Regions from separate parts of the Kitasatospora sp. NBC_01266 genome, predicted to be linked through region 2. Evidence: riboswitches for the same ligand, from Rfam matches in the RefSeq annotation. Region 2 holds a riboswitch; each other region holds the start of a gene.
The links. A riboswitch is a leader RNA that binds a small molecule or an ion and turns the genes downstream of it on or off. The one in region 2 is predicted to bind cobalamin.
Positions count from the first base shown of each region.

Region 1 (3,301 bases), 4.0 Mb from region 2:
CGGCCAGCCGGACGTCTCGCTCGTGCTGATGGCCGTGCCCGGCGCGCCGGTCTTCGACGCGGACACCCAGGCGCAGATCCGCGAACTGACCGCCAAGGGCGGCGCCGGCTCGGTCTTCCTGACCACCGACGACTGCGACGCCGCGTACCAGGAGCTGTCGGCGCGCGGCGTGGAGTTCAACGAGAAGCCGACCGACCAGCCCTACGGGCGCGACTGCGGCTTCCGCGACCCGTCCGGCAACAACATCCGGCTCACCCAGCTCGCCCCGATGTGACGCCGTCGAGCGGCAGCCGCGCCCGGCCGACCCGAGAGCGGGTCGGCCGGGCGCTGTCGTGGCCATGCCGCGGGGGACCTGTGAGGGATCGGCGCACGCCGTAACGAATGCCGTGGTCTCCGTCACGAACGGGGCTGCCGAGTGGAGTCGACCGGTCCTGTTGCGCTATCAACTATGCCTACACGGTCGTCCGCTGACGGCCCATGGCAAACAACGGGGCATAACTTCATGAGCACCATCAGCAGCACCAAGGCTGTCCGCGGCATGATCGGACTGGCCACCGTCGGCGTCTTCGCGCTGACCGGCTGCGGTCCGGACGAGGTCACCAGCACCACGCCGCCCGCCAGCGCCGCGGCGAGCGGCGGGTTCAAGGACACCACCGCCAAGCCGAGCGCACCGGCGAGCGGCGGCGCGACCAAGGCGGCCAAGCCGACCACGTCGGCCGCGCCGACCGCCACCGCCGACACGGGCGGTGGCGGCGACGACGGGAAGGTGGCCACGGCCGGGCAGAGCTTCAAGATCGGTCAGACCGCGCAGCTCCCGTTCGTCTACGGGGACACCAAGGGCACCATCGCGCTGACCGTCACCACGATCGAGGCGGGCGACCCCGCCGACCTGGCCTCGCTGAAGCTGGGCGACCAGGTCTCCGGCAAGATCCCGTACTACATCCGCTACACGATCAAGAACGTCGGCAGCACCGACCTCTCGTTCAGCACCGTGGACCACATGACCGGCCTGCTGCCGGACGGCACCCAGGGCCAGGACGTGATGGTGATCGGCGAGTTCGACAAGTGCAAGACCGACTCGCTGCCCAGCGGCTTCACCAACGGCCAGACCGCCCAGGGCTGCGCGGTGGTGCTCGCACCGTCGCCCGCGGTGAAGATCACGACGGCCCAGTACTGGGGCGAGCCCTTCTCGCTGGAGAAGGGGCTGACCTGGAAGTAGTCCGCAGGGCCGGCGGCTGAGCCGGCCTCGAGGCGGTGCGGAGAGTGCGCTGGTGCGCGCTCCCCGCACCGCCTTCGCGCCGTCGGGTGCCCGTTAGGATGTCCGCCGGGTGGGCCGCCTGGTCCGCTCACGCCCGAGACGGCGTCAGGGGAGGAAACCGGTGCGACACCGGTGCGGTCCCGCCACTGTGACCAGGGCTCAACGGGCCTTGGGAGCCAGGAACTCCCGCCGTCTCCCCCAGCACCCGGGGCGCGGACCCCGAGGAAGGCCAGCCGCGTGATCCTGCTGCTCTCCACCTCCGACACCGACCTGCTCTCGGCCCGCGCCAGCGCCGGGCCGGTCCCCTACCGCCTGGGCAACCCGGCCCGGCTGCGCGCCGAGGACCTGCCGGAGCTGCTGGACGGCACCGACCTGGTGGTGGTCCGGCTGCTCGGCGGCCGACGCGCCTGGCAGCAGGGCCTGGATGCGCTGCTCGCCGGGCCGCGCCCGGTGATCGTGCTCAGCGGCGAGCAGGCGCCGGACGCGCAGCTGATGGAGCTGTCCACCGTCCCGGCGGGCCTGGCGGCCGAGGCGCACGCCTACCTCGCGCACGGCGGCGCCGCCAACCTGGCCGAGCTGGCCGCCTTCCTCTCCGACACCGTGCTGCTCACCGGGCACGGCTTCGCGCCGCCCGCCTCCGCGCCCGACTGGGGCCCGCTGGAGCGCACCGCCCGCCGCGCCGAAGGCCCGCTGGTGGCCGTCCTCTACTACCGCGCGCACCACATGAGCGGCAACACCGCCTTCGTCGACTCGCTCTGCGCCGCGATCGAGGACGCGGGCGGGCGGGCCAAGCCGCTCTACTGCTCCTCGCTGCGCGGTGCGCCCGCCGAGCTGCTGGCCGAACTCGGCAGCGCCGACGCCATCGTGACCACCGTGCTGGCGGCCGGCGGCACCCGGCCCGCCGACGCGCAGGCGGGCGGCGACGAGGAGGCCTGGGACGCGGGCGCACTGGCCGCACTGGACCGGCCGATCCTTCAGGCGCTCTGCCTGACCTGGTCGCGCGAGACCTGGCAGTCCAGCGACGACGGCCTCTCCCCGCTGGACACCGCCACCCAGGTCGCGGTGCCGGAGTTCGACGGGCGGCTGATCACCGTGCCGTTCTCCTTCAAGGAGCTGGACGAGGACGGGCTGACCGTCTACGTCGCCGACCCCGAGCGCTGCGCCCGGGTGGCCGGGATCGCGGTCCGGCACGCCCGGCTGCGCCACATACCCGCCGCCGAGCGGCGGTTGGCCGTGGTGCTCTCCGCCTACCCGACCAAGCACGCCCGGGTCGGCAACGCGGTCGGCCTGGACACCCCGGCCAGCGGGGCCCGCCTGCTGCGCCGCCTGCGCGACGAGGGCTGGGAGCTGGGCGAGGGCTTCCCGGGGATGGAGCCCGTCGAGGGCGAGCACGAGGGTGACGCGCTGATCAAGGCGCTGATCGACGCCGGTGGTTACGACCAGGACTGGCTCACCGAGGACCAGCTGGCCCGCAACCCGGTGCGCATCCCCGCCGCCGACTACCGCCGCTGGTACGCCGAACTGCCCGCCGCGCTGCGCGAGCGGGTCGAGGAGCACTGGGGTCCGGCGCCCGGCGAGCTCTACCTGGACCGCAGCCGGAACCCGGACGGCGACCTCGTGCTGGCCGCGCTGCGCGCGGGCAACCTGCTGGTGCTGGTCCAGCCGCCGCGCGGCTTCGGCGCCAACCCGGTGGCCATCTACCACGACCCCGACCTGCCGCCGAGCCACCACTACCTGGCCGCCTACCGCTGGATCGCCGCCGCACAGGCGGACGGCGGCTTCGGCGCCGACGCCGTGGTGCACCTGGGCAAGCACGGCAACCTGGAGTGGCTGCCCGGCAAGACCTCCGCGCTCTCCGCCGAGTGCGGGCCGGACGCGGCGCTCGGCGACCTGCCGCTGATCTACCCGTTCCTGGTCAACGACCCGGGCGAGGGCACCCAGGCCAAGCGCCGCGCGCACGCCACCCTGGTCGACCACCTGGTGCCGCCGATGGCCCGCGCCGACTCCTACGGTGACATCGCCCGGCTGGAGCAACTGCTCGAC
Region 1 is NZ_CP108458.1:2,199,903-2,203,203, forward strand. Features, by position in the region: gene OG403_RS09030 (VOC family protein) at 1-274, shown strand, start outside; gene OG403_RS09035 (hypothetical protein) at 503-1,219, shown strand; cobalamin riboswitch at 1,342-1,466, shown strand; gene cobN (cobaltochelatase subunit CobN) at 1,496-3,301, shown strand, end outside.
Region 1: it holds a riboswitch for cobalamin, as region 2 does, so the genes downstream of both, cobN (cobaltochelatase subunit CobN) here and OG403_RS26815 (cobalamin biosynthesis protein) in region 2, are expected to answer to the same signal.

Region 2 (3,301 bases):
ACGGCCTTTCCAGTCCACCGCGAGCCGTGCGGCGCGGCCACCGCAACGCCGCCGTCCGGGCTCGGCGGAAGCGGCAGGGGAGCCGACCGGGCCGGGCTGCTCAGACCGGCAGGGGAGCCGACCGGGCCGGGCTGCTCAGACCGGCAGGCCGCCGGTGTCCCGGCCGGCCAGCAGGCTCCAGAACCGGTCGACCGGCGCCTGCTCGGGCTCCGGTGGGCGCGGTCCCGGCTCGGCCGCGGGCGCGGCACCCCAGCTGCCCGCGCCCCAGTGCGAGGGCACCTGGTACTCGCCGCACAGCCCCGCCAGCACCGTGCCCAGGGTCTGCCGGGGCACCGGGACCAGCGCGCCGATCGCCGCCAGCTGGGCCCGCCAGCGCCCGTCCACGCACTGGCGCAGCCGCTGCTCCAGCTCGGGGCCGGCGCCCCGGACCCGGACCAGGTCGCGCAGGGTCAGCCCGAGCACCTCGGCCAGCGCGGCGCTGCACTCCTCGTCCCAGCTCCAGCGCCCGGTCGACTCGGCGTCGGTGTAGCTGCGCAGGCCCACCCCGATCCGGTTCGCGGCCTGCTCCCGGGACAGCTCGCGGGCCACCCGGAAGTCGCGCAGCGTGCCGGGCGCCGCGCCCATCAGCTGGTCCGCCGGACACCACAGCACCCGGGCCAGCGCGATCAGTTCCGTCTCGTCGGGGCGCAGTTCGCCGCTCTCCCAGCCGGTCACATGGGTGGGCAGCAGGCGCACGCCGTGCGCGGCCAGCGCCTTGGTCACCTGCTCGGCGGTCAGGCCGAGGGCCTCGCGGTGCGCGCGAGCGGCCTGCGGGGAGAACGGGACCGGGGTGGGGGCCGGTGGCCGGCTTCTTCGCATGCGCCGACGCTAGGGGCGGGACGGGCGCGGCCGCAGCCGCCGAACGCACGAAGTCGGGTGGTGGGCCGCCGAGGGCCGTTGGCGATCCACCTGGTTGACTCCCCCTTGACAGGCGTGATGGGATCCTCGGGCCAAACGGAGGCAAGGAGAGGAAGCCGGTGCGAATCCGGCGCGGTCCCGCCACTGTCACCGGGGAGCACGCCCGACGTACGGTCACGGCGGCCCGCCACAGGGTTGTTGGAAGGCCCGGGTGTGTGTCAGCCACCCGGGAGCCAGGAGACTCTCGCCGCCGGTACGTCGATCCAGGGCGCGGACCCTGAGTGAGGACACACGACACATGGCGGGGGTTTTCCACCGCGCGCTTCCGTACGCCCTGGGCGCCGTGGCCGGCTACGCGGCCGACGCCCGGTTCGGCGACCCTCGGCGCGGCCACCCGGTGGCCGCCTTCGGCCGCGCGGCCACCTTGCTCGAACGCGCGCTCTGGCGCGACCACCGGGGCGCCGGGGCGCTGCACACCGCCCTGTGCGTGGGTGCGGTGGCGGGCGGCGCGGCGGTGCTGGGCCGGGCGCTGCACCCGGACCGCCGGGACGGCGCGGCGCTCACCGCCGCCGCCACCTGGACCGTGCTCGGCGGCAGCTCGCTCACCCGCGAGGCGCGCACCATCGGCGCCGCGCTGACGGCCGGTGACCTGGCCGCCGCCCGGCGGCGCCTGCCGCACCTGTGCGGTCGCGACCCGAGCGCGCTGGACGAGCAGCAGATCGCCCGCGCCGTGGTCGAGTCGGTGGCCGAGAACACCGCCGACGCCGTGGTCAACGCCCTGGTCTGGGGCGCGCTCGCGGGCGCGCCGGGCCTGCTCGGCTTTCGCGCCGTCAACACGCTGGACGCGATGGTCGGCCACAAGTCGCCGAAGTACCGCCGGTTCGGCTGGGCGGCGGCCCGCCTGGACGACGTGGCCGGCTGGCCCGGCGCCCGGCTGACCGCGCTGCTCACGGTGGCGGCGGCCGAGCGGCCGAGCACCGCCTGGCGCGTCTGGCGGCGCGACGGCGGCGCGCACCCGAGCCCGAACGCCGGGCAGGCCGAGTCGGCCTTCGCGGGCGCGCTCGGCGTGCGGCTGGGCGGGACGCTGCGCTACGGCACCCGCGAAGAGCACCGCCCGGTGCTGGGCGCCGAGCTGCGCCCGGTGGCGGCGGCGGACATCGAACGGGCCTGCCGGCTGTCGCGCCGGGTCGGGCTGCTGGCGTTGGGGACCACGGTGGCACTGCGCGCCGCGGTACTGCGGAGGGGACGGATATGAGCAACGCGCTGCTGGTGGCGGGCACCACCTCGGACGCCGGGAAGAGCGTGGTGACCGCCGGGATCTGCCGCTGGCTGGTCCGCCGGGGCGTCAAGGTGGCCCCGTTCAAGGCGCAGAACATGTCGCTCAACTCGATGGTCACCCTGGACGGCGCGGAGATCGGCCGGGCCCAGGTGATGCAGGCGCAGGCGGCCCGGGTGGAGCCGGAGGCCGCGATGAACCCGGTGCTGCTCAAGCCCGGTGCGGACGGCCGCAGCCAGGTGGTGCTGCTGGGCCGGGCGGTCGCGGAGGTCGGCGCGCTGGACTACCGCGAGCGCAAGCCCTACCTGCTGGAGCGCTCGCTGGAGTGCCTGGCCGACCTGCGCCGCCGGTTCGACGTGGTGATCTGCGAGGGGGCCGGCTCGCCCGCCGAGATCAACCTGCGTGATCGCGACATCGCCAACATGGGCCTGGCGCGGGCCGCCGAGCTGCCGGTGGTGGTGGTCGGCGACATCGACCGCGGCGGGGTCTTCGCCGCGATGTTCGGCACCCTGGCCCTGCTCTCGCCCGAGGACCAGCGGCTGGTGGCGGGCTGGCTGGTGAACAAGTTCCGGGGCGACGCGCGGCTGCTCGGGCCCGGCCTGGACATGCTGCACGAGCTGACCGGGCGTCCGGTGCTCGGCACCCTGCCGATGCTGCCCGGCCTGTGGCTGGACGCCGAGGACTCGCTGGACCTGGGTGCGGTGGTGGACCGCTGCTCGGCGGGGCCGTTCGGCGCCGACGTGCTGCGGGTGGCCGTGCTGCGGCTGCCCCGGCTCTCCAACTTCACCGACCTGGACGCGCTGGCCCAGGAGCCCGGGGTGCTGGTCCGCTGGGCCACCCGGCCCGAGGAGCTGGCCGACGCCGACCTGGTGGTGCTGCCCGGCACCCGGGCGACCGTCGCCGACCTGGCCTGGCTGCGCGAGCGCGGTCTGGAGCAGCCGCTGCGCGAGCGGGCGGCGGCCGGGCGCCCGGTGCTCGGGATCTGCGGCGGCTACCAGATGCTGGGGCGGCGGATCGTGGACGCCGTCGAGTCCGGCGCGGGCGCGGTGGCCGGGCTCGGGCTGCTGCCCACCTCGGTGGAGTTCGGGCGCGAGAAGGTGCTCGGCCGACCGGTCGGCGAGGCCTACG
Region 2 is NZ_CP108458.1:6,180,472-6,183,772, reverse strand. Features, by position in the region: gene OG403_RS26820 (helix-turn-helix domain-containing protein) at 136-858, opposite strand; cobalamin riboswitch at 1,007-1,141, shown strand; gene OG403_RS26815 (cobalamin biosynthesis protein) at 1,196-2,152, shown strand; gene OG403_RS26810 (cobyric acid synthase) at 2,149-3,301, shown strand, end outside.

Region 3 (3,301 bases), 640 kb from region 2:
CCCCTGGCAGCGGCTGCTGCAGAACCAGCGCGGTGTGCTGTTGGACCGGGCGATCCGCCGGCACACCAACGCGGTGATCTGCCGCCTGCGGTTCCGGCTCGACATCCCGCCGCGGCACCCCGCACCGACCGGAATGCGCTGAGCCGACCGGTTATCGAGCGGTCATCGACCGGACGGCCAGCGCTGCTCCACCTTCGCCAGCCGCCAGTACGCCAGCGCACCGGCCCAGACCACCACGAAGAGGCCGACGATCACGAATCCGACGTTGTTCAGGTCGACACCGGAGATCCAGCCGGTCACCGGGTCGGTCAGGTCGAGCTGGTCGTGCAGCACGCCGACCAGCTCGATGGTGCCGATCAGGAAGGCGACGGCGATCGACAGGCCGGTGATGGTGAGGTTGTAGTACACCTTGCGGGTCGGGTTCGAGAACGCCCAGTGGTAGGCGAAGTTCATGAACGTGCCGTCGAGGGTGTCGAACAGGCTCATGCCGGAGGCGAAGAGCAGCGGCAGGCAGAGGATCGCGTACCAGGGCAGGCCGGCGGCGGCACCCGAGCCGGCCATCACCATCAGCGTGACCTCGGTCGCGGTGTCGAAGCCGATGCCGAACAGCAGCCCGATCGGGTACATCTGGCCGGGGCGGGTGATCGACCTGGTCAGCCGGCCCAGCACGCGGTTCATGAAGCCGCGGTTGTCCAGGTGCTTCTCCAGCTCGTGCTCGTCGAACTGGCCCGCCCGCATCGCCTTGAACACCCGGTGGATCCCGGCCAGCGAGACCAGGTTGAGCGCCGCGATCAGGTAGAGGAACCCGCCGGAGACGCTGGTGGAGACCAGGCCGAGCAGCTTGTGGGCACCCGAGTTGTCGTCGGTCAGAGTGCCGACCACCTTGGCCCCGGCCGCGACCAACCCCGCCAGCACCACCACGATGGTGGAGTGGCCGAGCGCGAACCAGAAGCCCACCGAGACCGGGCGCTTGCCGTCCGCCATCAGCTTGCGCGTGGTGTTGTCGATCGCCGCGATGTGGTCGGCGTCGAAGGCGTGCCGCATGCCCAGGGTGTACGCGGTGACGCCGAGTCCGAGGCCGAAGACCTGGTTGCCGACGGTGTAGTGGTGCGGGGCGACCATCGTGACCAGGACGAAGAAGGCGACCACGTGCATGCCCAGGATCACCGCCAGCAGGCCGCCGGTACGGATCCAGTCCCGCCGCTCCCAGGTCAGGGCGGCGGTCGCGGCTCGGGCGGGCCCGGCCGCCGCGGCGGCTTCGGGCATGGCGGCGGAAGCGGGTATGGCGGCGGAAGCGGTTTTGGGCAGGGTCATCTCAGGGCAGCCTCTCCAGCACCTCGTGGACAGTTCGTCGTGCGGTGCCGTGGCCGGTCTCCTGGCTGACAGGTGAAGCGCCCGCGCCGTTCCCGGCCTTCCCGGACGCGTGAAGCGTCCAGTGACCGCCCACCGCGTGACGGTGGGTCTGGTGTGCGCGGACTTCCTGATCACAGTGGCGAGGGCCGCTCCGGACTCCTGTGGCAAGCACAGTGCACCGGTCTTCCCGAACACCACGGCGGGACCACCGTATGGCCCTGGCGGCAATATCCACAAGCCTGCGCAGGTGTGCAGGTATGTGCTGGGCGGGCGTGCTCGGCCCGCTGCTCTTGCAGCCAAGGGCACACAGCGGTGGTCCACGAACGCGGCGGCGCCCTCGAACCGGGCGCGGGAGTCGAGGCGGTTCGGCGAGGCGATTCGCGAGCCGGCCGGCCCGGCCGCTACTTCCTGAACTTGTCCAGCAGTTGGTGGACCAGGCCGCGGGCCATCAGCTTGAGCATGTCGGCCTTGCGCGGCTCGTTGTAGAGGATGAAGTCGTCGAAGCGGTGCACACCGCGCCGGCCGGCCAGGGCCGCCGCCGCGTCGCGGATCGCCGTCAGCTGATCCACCGTCATCTCCAGGGCCCGCTCGTCGGGTTGGTAGCCGGCGCCGATCGGGTACTCCCCGCCGGGGCGGCGGTTCATCTCGACGTGGCAGCCGAGGACGTGGGTGACCGGCCGGGTGCCGGCGAACGCGACCAGCCGCTCCATCGAGGCGAGGAACGCGGCGGAGTCGGCCACGTAGAGCCGGCCCGGCAGCACGGTGTCGCCGGTGAACAGGAGCCCGGTCCACGGGTCGTAGCTGGTGATCGCCGCCTGGTGGTGCCCCGGTGAGGCGAGGATCTCCAGCACTCGGCCGCCCAGGTCGAAAGTGGCCTTCGCCAGGGGCCAGTTGTCGCCGAGGCCGAAGAAGGACCGGACGGCCTCGACCTCCCGGGGAACCACGGTGGTCGCGGGACGGTCGGCGAACTGGGCGTCCGCCGCCACGTGGTCGCCGTGCCCGTGGGTGTGCGCGATCACCAGCTCGTAGGGCGCGCGGCCCTCGTCGTGCTCGGCCGGGTTCCGGTCGAGCCACTCGGCGATCAGCCGGTCGACGGTGGCGCGCAGCGGGAAGAGGTCGGGGTCGGCCGTAGCGCCGGTGTCCAGCAGCAGGGCCCGGTCGTTGCCGAACAGCAGGAAGATGAACGGCGCCTCGTAGTTGACCGACTTGCTCTGGCGCAGGATGACGGTGTGCTCGTCGTAGTGGTGGATCTGGATCGCGGGGTCGTCGGCCGGGCGCCTGCCGGGCGCGCCGTGGATCCAACTGACCGCCAGGGAACCGGTGATGGGCGCCGCGCTCACGAAGTCGATCGGGCCACCGTCAGTCGTCCGCGTCATTCTCGTTCTCCCCCGTTTCGAAGTCCGGCAGCGGAGTCGCCGCCATGAAGTACCGGACGCGGTGGCGTCCGGGCCGGAGCCGGCTGCTGTCCGCCGTGCCCCGGGCGAGGTAGGGCTGGAGCAGGGCCAGCCACTGCGCCTCGAGTTCAGCTGCCTCGTCAGCGGAGAGCACGGCGATCGCGGCGGTGACGGCGGCCTTCGGGACGCCGCGCTCCTCGTCCCGCGCCGCCTGCTCACCGCGCGCCCGGTGATCGAGGATCGCCTGCATCTCCCGTTCCACCACCAGTCGTTCGAGCTGCTGCTTGACCACCGCGTCACCGTCCTCGGCGATCCGCACGGTCGGCTGCGCCTCGGCCACCCGCCACTGCCGCTCGCGACGGTCGCGCCCCGGCCCGGCCTCCTCCACATAGCCGTACTTGGCGAGTTGGCGCAGATGGAAGGAGCAGTTCGCCTGCGGCACGCCGAGGACGCGCCCGCACTGCGCGGCCGTCGCCGGCCCGGTGGTGGCCAGGAGTTCCATCAGGTCGAGGCGAAGCGGGTGGGCCAGGGCCCGGATCGCCTGGGGGTCGCTG
Region 3 is NZ_CP108458.1:6,816,716-6,820,016, reverse strand. Features, by position in the region: gene OG403_RS29265 (APC family permease) at 1-142, shown strand, start outside; gene OG403_RS29260 (HoxN/HupN/NixA family nickel/cobalt transporter) at 163-1,314, opposite strand; cobalamin riboswitch at 1,349-1,567, opposite strand; gene OG403_RS29255 (MBL fold metallo-hydrolase) at 1,755-2,729, opposite strand; gene OG403_RS29250 (helix-turn-helix domain-containing protein) at 2,713-3,301, opposite strand, start outside.
Region 3: it holds a riboswitch for cobalamin, as region 2 does, so the genes downstream of both, OG403_RS29260 (HoxN/HupN/NixA family nickel/cobalt transporter) here and OG403_RS26815 (cobalamin biosynthesis protein) in region 2, are expected to answer to the same signal.

Region 4 (3,301 bases), 850 kb from region 2:
AGACGCCGGCGATCGAGGCGATGGTCGCGGTCGGTGCGATCGCCAGCAGCAGCGAGTTGCGCAGGCCGGTGCGGGCGATCGTGCCGCGCAGCGCCGTCCAGCGCTCGGTCCACTGCGGGGTGGCGTCGGCGAAGTGGTCGATGTGCAGCTGGCCGCGGGCGGCGCGGGTCTCGGCGTAGGCCGGGTGCTGCCCGAACTGCTCGGCCAGCTCGCTGGAGCGCTCGTAGGCGGTCAGCATGATCCGCTCGGCGATCAGCGTGGAGAGCCGCTTGGCCTCGGCGGAGTCGAAGTCCAGGCCGAGCCGGAAGAAGACGTCCTGCAGGCCCATCACGCCCAGGCCCACCGGCCGCCAGCGGGAGTTGGAGGTGGCGGCCTCGGTGGTCGGGTAGAAGTTGATGTCCACCACCCGGTCCAGGAAGGTCACGGCGGTGCGCACGGTGGCGTCCAGCCGGGCCCAGTCCATGGCGTTCACCAGGTCGGCGGCGGTGGCGCCGGCGGCCACGTGGGCACCGAGGTTGACCGAGCCCAGGTTGCAGACCGCGGTCTCGGAGTCGTCGGTGACCTCCAGGATCTCGGTGCACAGGTTGGAGGAGTGCACCGTGCGGCCGGGCAGCGCGGTCTGGTTGGCGGCGCGGTTGGCGGCGTCCTTGAAGGTCATCCAGCCGTTGCCGGTCTGCGCCAGGGTGCGCATCATCCGGGCGTACAGGGTCTGCGCCGGGATGGTGCGGACCGCCTTGCCGGCCAACTCGGCCTTGCGGTAGGCCTCGTCGAACTCCTCGCCCCACAGGTCGACCAGCTCGGGCACGTCGGCCGGCGAGAAGAGCGACCAGTCGGCGTTGGCGTTGACCCGGCGCATGAACTCGTCCGGGATCCAGTGCGCCAGGTTGAGGTTGTGGGTGCGGCGGGCCTCTTCGCCGGTGTTGTCGCGCAGTTCGAGGAACTCCTCGATGTCCGCGTGCCAGGTCTCCAGGTAGACGCAGGCCGCGCCCTTGCGGCGGCCGCCCTGGTTGACCGCGGCGACCGAGGAGTCCAGGGTGCGCAGGAACGGCACGATGCCGTTGGACTTGCCGTTGGTGCCGCGGATCAGGCTGCCGCGCGAGCGGATCCGGGTGTAGGACAGGCCGATGCCGCCGGCGTGCTTGGAGAGCCGGGCGATCTGGGCGTACCGGGAGTAGATCGAGTCCAGGTTGTCCAGCGGCGAGTCCAGCAGGTAGCAGCTGGACATCTGCGGGTGCCGGGTACCGGAGTTGAACAGGGTGGGCGAGCTGGTCAGGTACTCCAGGCGGCTCATCAGCCGGTAGAGCTCGGCGACCTCGGCCACCGACTGCTCGCTGTCGCCCACCGCCAGGCCGCAGGCGACCCGGAGCAGGAAGTGCTGCGGGCGCTCCACCACCTTGCGGGTGATCGGGTGACGCAGCAGGTAGCGGGACTGCACGGTGCGCAGGCCGAAGTACTCGAAGCGGTCGTCGCCCTGCTCGTCGATCAGCGCGTTCAGCGCCGCGGCGTGCTTGGCCACGAAGGCGGCGGTGGTGTCGCCGATCAGGCCCTCGGCGTGGCCGACGGCGATCGAGGCGGTGAACGAGGTGGCGCCCTGGCCGTTCGCCTCGTCGGCGATCTCCTGGGCGAGCAGCCGGGCGGCCAGCTTCGAGTACTGGGGGTCCTCGGCGATCATCGAAGCGGCGGCGTCCACGGCCAACCCGCGAAGCTCGGCGAAGTCCGAGCCGGCATGGCGGCCGCGCAGCGCGGCGGCGGCGACGTGGCCGGGGTCCACCTGGGGGAGGTCGGCGCTTCGGTCGGTGAGCAGCCGGAGCAGCGCAGTACCGGGGTCGGTCTGGGCGGCGTCGGCGTGTCCCTGTGAGGGCAGGGAAGCAACTGAGGCAGCGACGGTCAAGGCGCTCTCTCCTGGGGCGGCGGCGGGCTGGGAGGCGTCCGTGGCCTGTGCGCGCCGGGCAGGGGAGATGGGCACGCCGAATCGTTGCGGCGCGCGCGTCGTCACCCTGGCCTGCCCGCGAGGCCGGACGGTACTGCGGTGCGTGAAAGGCCTCTGCGGGGAGGCCGGGCGGCACACCGTCGGCAGGTACTCGGACTGGCGGGCCACCCGGGGGCGGGCCCGCTCACCGCTGCGGGGCAGTCCCGGATTCGCACCGGGTTCCCCTGCGTCGACAGCGAGAGTGAGCATACATGTAGTGGTGGCCCCTTCGAGGCACCCCATATGTAGTGTCATGTGTAGTGTCGCGCACACAGCGGGCAGTAAGGCGGTCGGTGCCGGAAGGTCGCCTGACGCCGCGTCGGCGACCGGTCGCGGCTCCGCGGGACGGGGGTCGCCCCGCCACGCGGCGGTCTCAGAACGCTGGCCTAGGCTGTGCCGCATGGTGAGGGACACGGGGAGAAGGCAGCGCCTACGGGCGGCGTTGGTGGCGTTCATCGTATCGGCGGTCGCGACCGTCCTCGCCGGCACCGTCACCACCGCTTCGCCCTCGGCCGGGGCCGCCGCCAAGCCGGGCCCCGGAGCCGTCACGGCCGGCGGGTCGCCCGTGCCGAGCCAGGCGCCGGCGGACCCGGGCAAGCCGCTGCGGATCGGCATCTCCTACGGGGACACCCTCACCTGGAAGAACGACCAGGACCTGGCGACCGGCCTGGGTGACGCCGTGGACACCGGCTCCAAGTGGATCCGGGTCGACCTGTCCTGGGACGACATCCAGCCGGACAGCCCGAAGACCTACGAGTGGCAGCGGTTCGACCGGGTCCTCAGCGCCGCCAAGGCCCGCGGCCTGGAGGTGCTGCCCACCATCGGCTACACCCCGCCGTGGGCCCGCAAGGCGAGCTGCGCCTCGGACGACGCCTGCCCGCCGGCCGACCCGAACCTGTTCGCCGCCTTCGCCGCGGCCGCCGCCAAGCGGTACGCCCCGCAGGGCGTGCACACCTGGGAGGTGTGGAACGAGCCGAACATCCCGTTCTGGGCACCGGCCCCCGACCCGGCCGCCTACACTCAACTGCTCGGCGACACCAGCAAGGCGCTGCGTGCCGCGGACCCCAAGGCCTACATCCTGCTCGGCGGCCTGGCGGCGGTGAGCACCGGCCAGGACGCCGGCTACGTCTCGCAGGGCGACTTCCTCACCGCGGTCTGCAAGCTGGGCGCCAACAAGATGGTGGACGCGATCAGCTACCACCCGTACACCTACCCGTACCTGCCGAGCGCCAAGACCTCGTTCGGCACCGCGATGGAGGACATCAGCAGCGCCCCGGGCAACCTGGTGGCGATCCTGACCAGTTACGGCACGCCGGACCTGCCGATCTGGAT
Region 4 is NZ_CP108458.1:5,332,571-5,335,871, forward strand. Features, by position in the region: gene OG403_RS23330 (ribonucleoside-diphosphate reductase subunit alpha) at 1-1,864, opposite strand, end outside; cobalamin riboswitch at 2,056-2,185, opposite strand; gene OG403_RS23335 (cellulase family glycosylhydrolase) at 2,415-3,301, shown strand, end outside.
Region 4: it holds a riboswitch for cobalamin, as region 2 does, so the genes downstream of both, OG403_RS23330 (ribonucleoside-diphosphate reductase subunit alpha) here and OG403_RS26815 (cobalamin biosynthesis protein) in region 2, are expected to answer to the same signal.